DNA from 2 places in the Microbacterium sp. DT81.1 genome. Region 2 is predicted to be linked to the other one. Evidence: predicted binding sites of a transcription regulator. Region 2 holds the regulator's gene; the other holds the start of a gene.
What was found. The regulator HrcA, encoded in region 2, represses chaperone genes, less so after heat shock. The targets are predictions, from matches to a motif close to TTNGCACTCGNNNNNNNCGAGTGCNAA.
Positions count from the first base shown of each region.

Region 1: groL (chaperonin GroEL) is a predicted target of HrcA. The motif match lies at 1,382-1,408, and genes of this name have one in related genera.

Region 1 is NZ_JBNCMA010000004.1:314,875-319,552, reverse strand. It holds gene groL (chaperonin GroEL) at 1-1,347, opposite strand, end outside; gene ACLQ2Q_RS13005 (cold-shock protein) at 1,531-1,737, opposite strand; gene ACLQ2Q_RS13000 (LytR C-terminal domain-containing protein) at 1,871-2,464, opposite strand; gene ACLQ2Q_RS12995 (DUF3263 domain-containing protein) at 2,712-2,969, opposite strand; gene ACLQ2Q_RS12990 (DUF2332 domain-containing protein) at 2,980-4,005, opposite strand; gene msrB (peptide-methionine (R)-S-oxide reductase MsrB) at 4,112-4,519, shown strand; gene ACLQ2Q_RS12980 (nitroreductase family protein) at 4,516-4,678, shown strand, end outside.
Region 2 is NZ_JBNCMA010000001.1:1,054,391-1,059,068, forward strand. It holds gene ACLQ2Q_RS04980 (16S rRNA (uracil(1498)-N(3))-methyltransferase) at 1-220, opposite strand, end outside; gene dnaJ (molecular chaperone DnaJ) at 227-1,342, opposite strand; gene hrcA (heat-inducible transcriptional repressor HrcA) at 1,397-2,437, opposite strand; gene ACLQ2Q_RS04995 (aldo/keto reductase) at 2,638-3,573, opposite strand; gene hemW (radical SAM family heme chaperone HemW) at 3,620-4,678, opposite strand, start outside.

The DNA of each region.
Region 1 (4,678 bases), on a different contig from region 2:
GAGCGGGGCCTCGATGGCCACGCGCACGATGTTCGCACCCGTCGCCTCGTCACCCGTGAGCTCGAGACCCTCGAACGCGACCTTGCCGGCCTGGATGAGCGCGACGCCACCACCGGGGACGATGCCCTCCTCGACGGCCGCCTTCGCGTTGCGGACGGCGTCCTCGATGCGGTGCTTGCGCTCCTTGAGCTCGACCTCGGTCGCGGCACCCGCCTTGATGACGGCGACGCCACCGGCGAGCTTGGCGAGACGCTCCTGGAGCTTCTCGCGGTCGTAGTCGCTGTCGGTGTTGTCGATCTCGCGACGGATCTGGGTCACGCGACCCTCGATCTGCGCGGCATCGCCGGCGCCCTCGATGATCGTGGTCTCATCCTTGGTGATGATGACCTTGCGCGCACGGCCGAGCAGGTCGGTCGTGGCGTTCTCGAGCTTGAGGCCGACCTCTTCGCTGATGACGGTGCCGCCCGTGAGGATGGCGATGTCCTGCAGCTGCGCCTTGCGGCGGTCGCCGAAGCCGGGAGCCTTGACGGCAGCCGACTTGAAGATGCCGCGGATCTTGTTGAGTACGAGAGTCGCAAGCGCCTCGCCCTCCACGTCCTCGGCGATGATGACGAGCTCCTTGCCCTCCTGGATCACCTTGTCGACGATCGGCAGCAGGTCCTTGATGTTCGAGATCTTGGAGTTCGCGATCAGGATGTAGGCGTCTTCGAAGACGGCTTCCTGGCGCTCGGGGTCGGTGACGAAGTAGGGGTTGATGAAGCCCTTGTCGAAACGCATGCCCTCGGTGAGCTCGAGCTCGGTGCCGAACGTGTTCGACTCTTCGACCGTGACGACGCCTTCCTTGCCGACCTTGTCGATCGCCTCGGCGATCAGGTCGCCGATGGCGGTGTCGGCCGCGGAGATGCTGGCCGTGGCGGCGATCTGCTCCTTGGACTCGACCTCCTTGGCGCTGGAGAGAAGCTCGGCGGTGATGGCCGCAACGGCCTTCTCGATGCCGCGCTTCAGCGAGATGGGGTCTGCGCCGGCCGCGACGTTGCGCAGGCCTTCGCGGACGAGGGCCTGAGCCAGGACCGTGGCGGTCGTGGTGCCGTCGCCGGCGACGTCGTCGGTCTTCTTGGCGACCTCCTTGACGAGCTCAGCACCGATCTTCTCGAACGGGTCGTCGAGCTCGATCTCCTTCGCGATCGACACACCGTCGTTCGTGATGGTGGGGGCGCCCCACTTCTTCTCGAGCACGACGTTGCGACCGCGGGGGCCGAGCGTCACCTTGACGGCGTCGGCCAGAATGTTGAGGCCGCGCTCGAGGCCACGACGGGCCTCTTCGTCGAAAGCGATGATCTTTGCCATGTGTTGCGTCCCTCCCGGGATTGAGCGTATGGGATTAGCACTCGAACAACACGAGTGCTAACGGCCATTCTGGCACTCGACCCTAGGGAGTGCAAGCCGCCGCGGCGTGTTCCGTCGTCTCGCGCGTCACCGGCCCGCGCGTCGACTCCTCGTCCGCGCCGGAGTGCGTCGATGCCCGCGCGCTCAGGCGAGGACGCGCACCGCCTCGGCCTGGGGACCCTTCTGACCGGTGCCGACGGTCAGCTCGACCTTCTGGCCCTCTTCGAGCACGCGGAATCCCGACATGTCGATGTTGGAGTAGTGGACGAACACGTCCTGCCCACCCTCAGTGAGAGTGATGAAGCCGTAGCCCTTCTCCGCGTTGAACCATTTGACGGTGCCCTGTGCCATGTCGGATCTCCTGTTGCTGTGCGTCTGGAAAAAAGCGTATCCAGGGCGCGGCGGCGGGATCCGCCATGTGGGCAACTGTTGACACACGTGCATCCAAGTGTTTACGGCCCGGAAACACGCCTCGCTCGGACCCCTATTCGGTGGCCGACGGGCTCGGCGACGCGATGCGATCCAGCCCCAGGACGACGGTGAGCTGCTTGACCACCGATTCGTCGACCTCGGTGGCGGGATCATCCACCTGCAGATAGGCGTCGGTCTGCGCCACCTGCGCGCCGCCGATGACGCCCGCGAGACCCAGCGCGGCCGCTTCGTCTTCCGGGAACGAGTAGTAGACCGTCGTCTCGGGGAAATCCGTCGTGCCGGCGTCGCCCGGCAGCACCGAGTCGGCCGGCCAGCCCGCCGCGACGATCGTGTCCTTGGTGCGGGTCGCCAGACCCGGTTCGGGCGTCGCGTTGAGCACCACCACGCCATAGGTCAGGTCGATGACCGGCTCGATGGTCGCCACCGGGGCGGGTGTCGCGGACGGTGCCGGGAAAAGCGTGACGCGTCCCGTCGCGATGAGGCTGCCGAAGATGCCGATCGCCACGAGCACGATGGTCGCGAGCAGGGCCCACAGCACGACGACCCAGGCGCGCATGCGCGGGTTCTCGGCTCGGTGCGCTCCTACCCGGGCGCGCTGGCGGGAAACCTCGTCGAAGCGATCCCGGGGGTAGGTCGTTTTCGGCACTCCCCGATGCTATCGGGACCCGTCTGTGCGCCCCCGACTGCTGGGGATGGAGAGCCGGCTCAGGGGCGCGCGTCAGCAAGCCGGGGGGCGTGGGGGCGGAGCCCCCACATAGGACCCCGCCTGGCCCCGGACTGCCGGGGACGGGGAGCCGGCTCAGGGGCGCGCGTCAGCAACCCGGGGGGCGTGGGGGCGGAGCCCCCACATAGGACCCCGCCTGGCCCCGGACTGCCGGGGATGGGGAGCCCGCTCAGGAGGGCGTGCCCGACGCGCGCGCCAGGCGCGTGGCGTCCCGCCGGTCGCGCAGCCGGCGCAGCCGCTTGACGAGCATCGGGTCGTACTCGAGCGCCGCCGCCTGGTCGATCAGGCGGCCGAGAAGCTGGTAGTACCGCGCGGGCGTCATGTTCAGCTCCGCGCGGATCGCCTCTTCCTTGGCGCCGGCATGGCGGCGCCACTCCGCCTCGAAAGCCAGGATCGCCCGCTCGGTGTCGGTCAGGCCATCGGTCATGAACTTCACGCTACGGGGCGGATGCCGCATCCCCCGCGCGCCACTCCAGCCACCGGCCAAGTGGATCCGCGGCAGCCAGGATCCGGCCGTCCAGCGCGAGGGCGAAGCCCCCGGCGGGCCACGTGGAAGCATCGGTCGGCGCATCCCAGCTCTCGTGCAAGGCGGGTGCGTCCAGGGTGATCCAGGCGTCCCCGCACTCGCGGGCCAGCGCGATCACCCTTTCGCGACCGGCGCGCGGGATGTGGGCGAGCACCCCGGGGGTCGTGATCACGAGCGTCGCTCCCCGCGGCGCCGCCGACCGGACTGCGGCCGCCACCTCGGCGAGCACCTCGGGGGCGTTTCCGACCACCAGGTGCGGCGGATCGGCGGCCGCGACATCGAGCGCCGCCTCGATCCGCTGCTCTCGCCCGGACTCCCCCGGCCAGACCAGGCCGCGCAGCCACGCCCGGTCCCGTGCCACCCGGGCGTCGAGCGGCTGCAGGTCGATGCCGGCGCGCCACACCACGTCGGGCATGCGCAGCGGCGGTCGAGCATCTCCCCGGAGAGCCGTCTCCAGCACCAAGGGTGACGGATCATCCACCGGGTCGAGTACGAGGGCTCCCCCGGAGCCCGTGTACCGGTAGCCGTAGCGATCGGGATACAGGCAGAGCCCCGCGGACGCTCCCACCTCGAGCAGCGCGATCGGACCGTCGATGAGCGAGAGCGCAGGAAGCAGCGCCGCGCACCGCAGCGGCTCGTTGGTCTGCACGCTGCGCGCCGTGCACTCGGCCACCACCTCGTCGGCGTGTTCGGCCAGCCAGGCGGCCCACTCACCGAACGGCCGCAGGGGCGCCCCCAGCATGCGGGTGACGGCGAAGACGAGCGGCGGCTGGCGCCGGTTCGCCGGGATGCGCGCGAGCGTCGCGGCCACGACCGCGTCGCCTGCCACACCGGACGCCCAGTCGGCGTAGAGCTCCGACCTGCCCGGTGCCTCTTCGCGGGCGAAGCGCTCGTACCGCTCCGCGACCGCGGCCGCCGCATCCGAGAAGCCAGTCATCCGCCCATTCTCGGGGACTGCCAGCCGTCACGGTGCGGTCCGCACCGCTCGCCCGCACCCGAGGGGCCGACGGGTGGAGGAAAATAGGGGTGACCCAGGAGGAACCATGAGCTATTCCGTGCAGAAGTCCGACGCCGAGTGGCGCGACGAGCTCGACCCGCAGCGCTACGCCGTGCTGCGCACCGCCGCGACCGAGCGCCCGTGGACCGGCGAGCTGCTCGACGAGAGCCGCGCCGGGCTGTACACCTGTGCCGCCTGCGGTGCCGAGCTCTTCAAGAGCGGCACGAAGTTCGACTCCGGTTGCGGCTGGCCGAGCTTCTACGAGTCGATCCGGCCCGACGCCGTGGAGCTGATCGAGGACAGCACGCTCGGCATGGTGCGCACCGAAGTGCGCTGCGCGACGTGCGGCTCGCACCTCGGCCACGTCTTCCCCGACGGCTTCGGCACGCCGACCGGCGACCGGTACTGCATGAACTCGATCGCGATGGAGTTCACGCCAGAGACCCCCGCGTGAGCGCCGCGCTCGAGGCGGTCCGCGCGCGCCGCTCGTGGTCGAAGGTGACGGATGACGCCCCCACCCACGAGGAGCTGCTGGATCTCGTCTCGGCGGCCGGCCGCGTCGCCGACCACTCCTCGCTCCGGCCATGGCGCCTGATCGAGCTGCGCGGGTCCG
Region 2 (4,678 bases):
GGACATCCGTGCGGGCGGTGATCCGCACCACGACCTCGCGGGGGGCCACCGACTCGCAGAGCCCCGTGAGCCACGCGCCCGCCCCGTCGCCGACCGTGACCTCCTCGCCCACGCGCACCCGGCGGACGGCGGCGGCGTGATGGGCCTCCGCTCCGGTCAGGGTCACAGCGTCACCGGCGCGGGCGCCCGACGCCGTCTCGAGCAGGAAGTGGAGGACCACCGGCGATCAGCCGCGGAAGCGATCGCGCAGCTTGGCGAACAGCCCCTGCTGGAACTCCGCCAGGTGCGGTGCCGGCGCCTTGGTCCTCTTGGCGAACTCCTCGATCAGCGCGCGCTCCTTCGCGTCGAGCCGCGTCGGGGTCACGACGTGCACCCCCACCCGCAGGTCGCCACGCGTGGTTCCCCGCAGCGGGGTGATTCCCCGTCCCTTGATGGTGAGGACGTCGCCGCCCTGCACACCGGGGCGGATCTCGAGCTCGACCGGCCCGTCGAGCCCGTCGATCCTCGTGGTGGTGCCGAGGATCGCGTCCGGCATCGAGACGTCCAGCGTCGCCAGAAGGTCATCGCCGTCGCGGCTGAAGACATCGTGCGGGGCCACGGTCACCTCGATGTACAGGTCCCCGTTGGGACCGCCGGCGGGGCCGACCTCGCCCGAACCGGGCAGCTGCAGGCGGAGGCCGGTCTCGACGCCGGCCGGGATGTCGATCGACACCGTGCGGCGGGAGCGGACGCGGCCCTGACCCTGGCAGGTGGGGCACGGGTACGGGATGGTCGTGCCGTAGCCCTGGCAGGAGCCGCAGGGCTGGTTGGTGACCACGTTGCCGAGCAGGCTGCGCATCTGGCGCTGGACGTGGCCGGTTCCGTGACAGATGTCGCACGTCACCGGCTGCGTTCCGGCCTGGCAGCAGGAGCCCTTGCACGTATCGCAGAGCACCGCCGTGTCGACCTCCAGGTCGCGGTGCGCGCCGAAGACGACGTCGCCGAGCTGCAGCGTGACCCGCACCAGCGCGTCCTGGCCGCGTTCCCGGCGCGACCTCGGCCGAACGCCCCGCGATCCACCGGCCGCGCCGAAGAACGTCTCGAAGATGTCGCCGAATCCGCCGAAGTTGCCCGCGCCGGCACCGCCGAACGGCGACTCCCCGCCGCCCATGTCGTAGCGACGGCGCTCGTCCGGGTTGCTCAGCACGTCGTAGGCGTGGGTCACCAGCTTGAACCGCTCGGATGCGTCCGCGCCGGGGTTGACGTCGGGATGCAGCTCCCGCGCGAGGCGCCGGTACGCCTTCTTGATGTCGTCGCTGCTGGCGTCTCGAGCGACGCCCAGCACTTCGTAGTGGTCAGCCACATTCGCCTTCCTGTGGGCGCGCTTCCCGCGCCCGTCGTCGGTGGAGCCGTCGCGTCAGCGACGATTCTCGTCTTCGTCCAGCAGGCGGCTGAGGTAGCGGGCGACAGCCCGCGCCGCGGCCAGGTTGCTGGGATAGTCCATGCGGGTGGGCCCCATCACACCGACGCGGGCGGTGCCGCCGCCGGCGTCGTAATCGCTCGTGACGACGGATGCCTCCGGAAGGCCGAAGGCCTCGTTCTCCCGACCGATGCTGGCCCCGAGCCCGTGCGCATCCGTCACCATCTCGCTCATCAGCCGAAGCAGGGTGACCTGCTCCTCGATGGCCTCGAGGATGGGGTGGATGCTGCCGTGGAAGTCCTGCTCGCGCCTGGCGAGGGTCGCTGCGCCGGCCATCACCAGCCGGTCCTGCCGGAACTCCTCGAGCTCTTCGGCGACGACATGGCCGATGGAGAGGAGGGCGTTGTCGATGCGGCTGGGCTCGGCGGTCGTGGTGGCCTTCAGCGCCTCGATGCGCTCGGCGCCCTCCCGCACCGGACGTCCGGTGATCAGCGCCGCGATGCGGCTTCGAAGCGCGCCGATGTCGGACTCGTCCAGCGGAGAGCCCACGAGCGCGATGCGCTGAGAGACGCGGCCGGTGTCGGTGACGAGGATGACGAGCACTCGCGATGGGGAAAGCTGCACGAGCTCTGTGTGTGTCACGGTGGCACGGGAGAACGACGGATACTGCACGATCGCGACCTGACCGGTGAGCTGGGTGAGCACCCGCACGGTGCGGGCCAGGACGTCGTCGAGATCCGTGGGCTCGCCGAGGAAGGTCGTGATGGCCGAGCGCTGGGCCGGCGTCAGCGGGCGCAGCTGGGCGAGGTGGTCGACGAAGACGCGGTAGCCCTTGTCGGTCGGGATGCGTCCGGACGAGGTGTGCGGCGCGGTGATCAGCTCTTCGTCCTCGAGCAGCGCCATGTCGTTGCGGATCGTGGCGGCACTGACGCCGAACGCATGCCGCTCGACGATCGACTTGCTGCCGACGGGTTCATGGGTGTCGACGTAGTCCTGCACGATGGCGCGGAGCACCTGGAGGCCGCGCTCTGTGACCATGTCCGCTCCTCCCTTGCGGGGCTTCGCCCCAAACCCCGGCTTGCTGACGCAGTTCTCTCTGGGGCTTCGCCCCACACCCGGCTTGCTGACGCAATTCTGTATGGGGCTCCGCCCCACACCCCTGGCTTGCTGACGCGCGCCCACTGGCACTCGTGTCGTCTGAGTGCCAATTCTAGCCGATCACCCGCCGCCGAGCCGGGCTAGGGGACGCGGTGTCCCGATGCCCGGAACAGCTCGTACCACTCGGCCCGCGTGAGCGGGATGTCCGATCCCTGCGCCGCACCGGCGACCCTCTCGGGACTCGTCGTTCCCAGCACGACCTGCATATCGGCGGGGTGCCGGGTGATCCATGCCGTGGCGATCGCGATCGGCGGCACGTCGTAGCGCGCGGCGAGCCGGTCGATCACGGTGTTGAGCTCGGGGTAGTCGGGCGATCCCAGGAAGACGCCGTTGAAGAAGCCGGCCTGGAACGGCGACCACGCCTGGATGGTGATGTCGTGCAGGCGGCAGTAGTCGACGATGCCGCCGCCGTCGAGCGTGATCGACTGCTGCTCGTCGGCCATGTTGGCGGCGACGCCCTGGGCCACGATCGGCGAGTGCGTGATCGAGAGCTGCAGCTGGTTGGCCACGAGAGGCTGGCGAACGTGCTTGCGCAGCAGATCGATCTGCCGCGGCGTGTGGTTGGACACCCCGAACGCGCGCACCTTTCCCGCCGCATGAAGTTCGTCGAACGCGCGGGCGACCTCCTCGGGCTCGACGAGCGCATCGGGGCGGTGCAGCAGCAGGACGTCGATCCGATCGGTGTCCAGGGCCTCGAGCGACCCGTTCACGGACTCCATCAGGTGCTCGTAGGAGAAATCGAAGTACGGCCCATCCCCCACGATACCGGCCTTGGTCTGGATCGTGATCTCGTCGCGCTGCGACGGCGTGAGGGCCATCGCCTCGGCGAACCGGCGCTCGCACCCGTGCAGATCCCCGCCGTACACGTCGGCGTGGTCGACGAAGTCGATGCCGGCATCCCGTGCCGTCCGCACGAGTTCCCGCACCTCGTCATCGGTCTTGTCGCCGATGCGCATCAGCCCGAGCACCACGTTCGGCGCCACGATGTCGGTTCCGGTCAGGGTGAACGTCTTCATCATTCCTCTTCCTCTTGGCTTCTCTGATTCACACGTCTGGCGCGGGTCACGGGGTGAGCGCCCGCACCACGGAGTCGGCCAGCAGCCGCCCGGGCAGGGTGAGCACCACGCGGCCGTGCACGGCCTCGCGCCCATCCACCAAGCCGTCCGCGACCAGTCCCGCGACCGCCCGACGACCTCGGCCGTCGAGGGCGTCGACCGGCAGGCCGTCCCGGATGCGGGATTCCAGCAGCACCCGCTCGAGCAGACGCGCCTCGGCGCCGGGTCGTTCGCGCCCGGCCGAGGGCGACTCCCCGCCCGCCAGGCGGAGGGCGTAGGCGGACGGATGCTTGACGTTCCACCATCGGGTTCCGGCGATGTGGCTGTGGGCGCCCGGTCCGAAGCCCCACCAATCGGATCCGCGCCAGTAGGCGAGATTGTGACGGGACCGCTGCGCGGGTGTGCGAGCCCAGTTGCTCACCTCGTACCACTCGAAGCCCGCTGCCCCCAGCATCCGGTCCGCCGTCTCGTACATATCCGCTTGAAGGTCATCGTCCGGAGCGGGCACCTCGCCGCGGCGGATCTGACGCGCGAGCTTCGTGCCGTCCTCGATGATCAGCGCATACGCCGAGATGTGGTCCGACTCGAGCGCGAGGGCCGCCTCGAGCGAGGTGGTCCAGTCCGCGAGCGATTCGCCAGGGGCGCCGTAGATGAGGTCGACGCTGACCGCCAGGCCTGCGCGCCGAGCCGCGGCGACCGAGTTCGCGACGTTGGCCGGCGAGTGAGTGCGATCGAGCGCGGCCAGCACGTGCGGCACGGCCGACTGCATGCCGACGGAGAGCCGCGTGACTCCGGCGGCGGCGAGCTCCGCGGCCACCGCATCCGTCACCGTGTCCGGGTTCGCCTCGACCGTGACTTCGGCATCGTCCGCCAGGCCGAAGGCGTCTCGCACGCCGTCCAGCATGCGTGCCAGGTCGCCGGGCGGCAGCAGCGTCGGCGTGCCGCCGCCGAAGAAGGCGGTGGATGCGGGGCGCGGCGGCGCCGCGGCCGCCAGCACCCGGCGCGCGAGCGCGATCTCCTCGAGCAGGACGTCGGCGTACTGGTCCTGCCGAGCACCGCGCAGCTC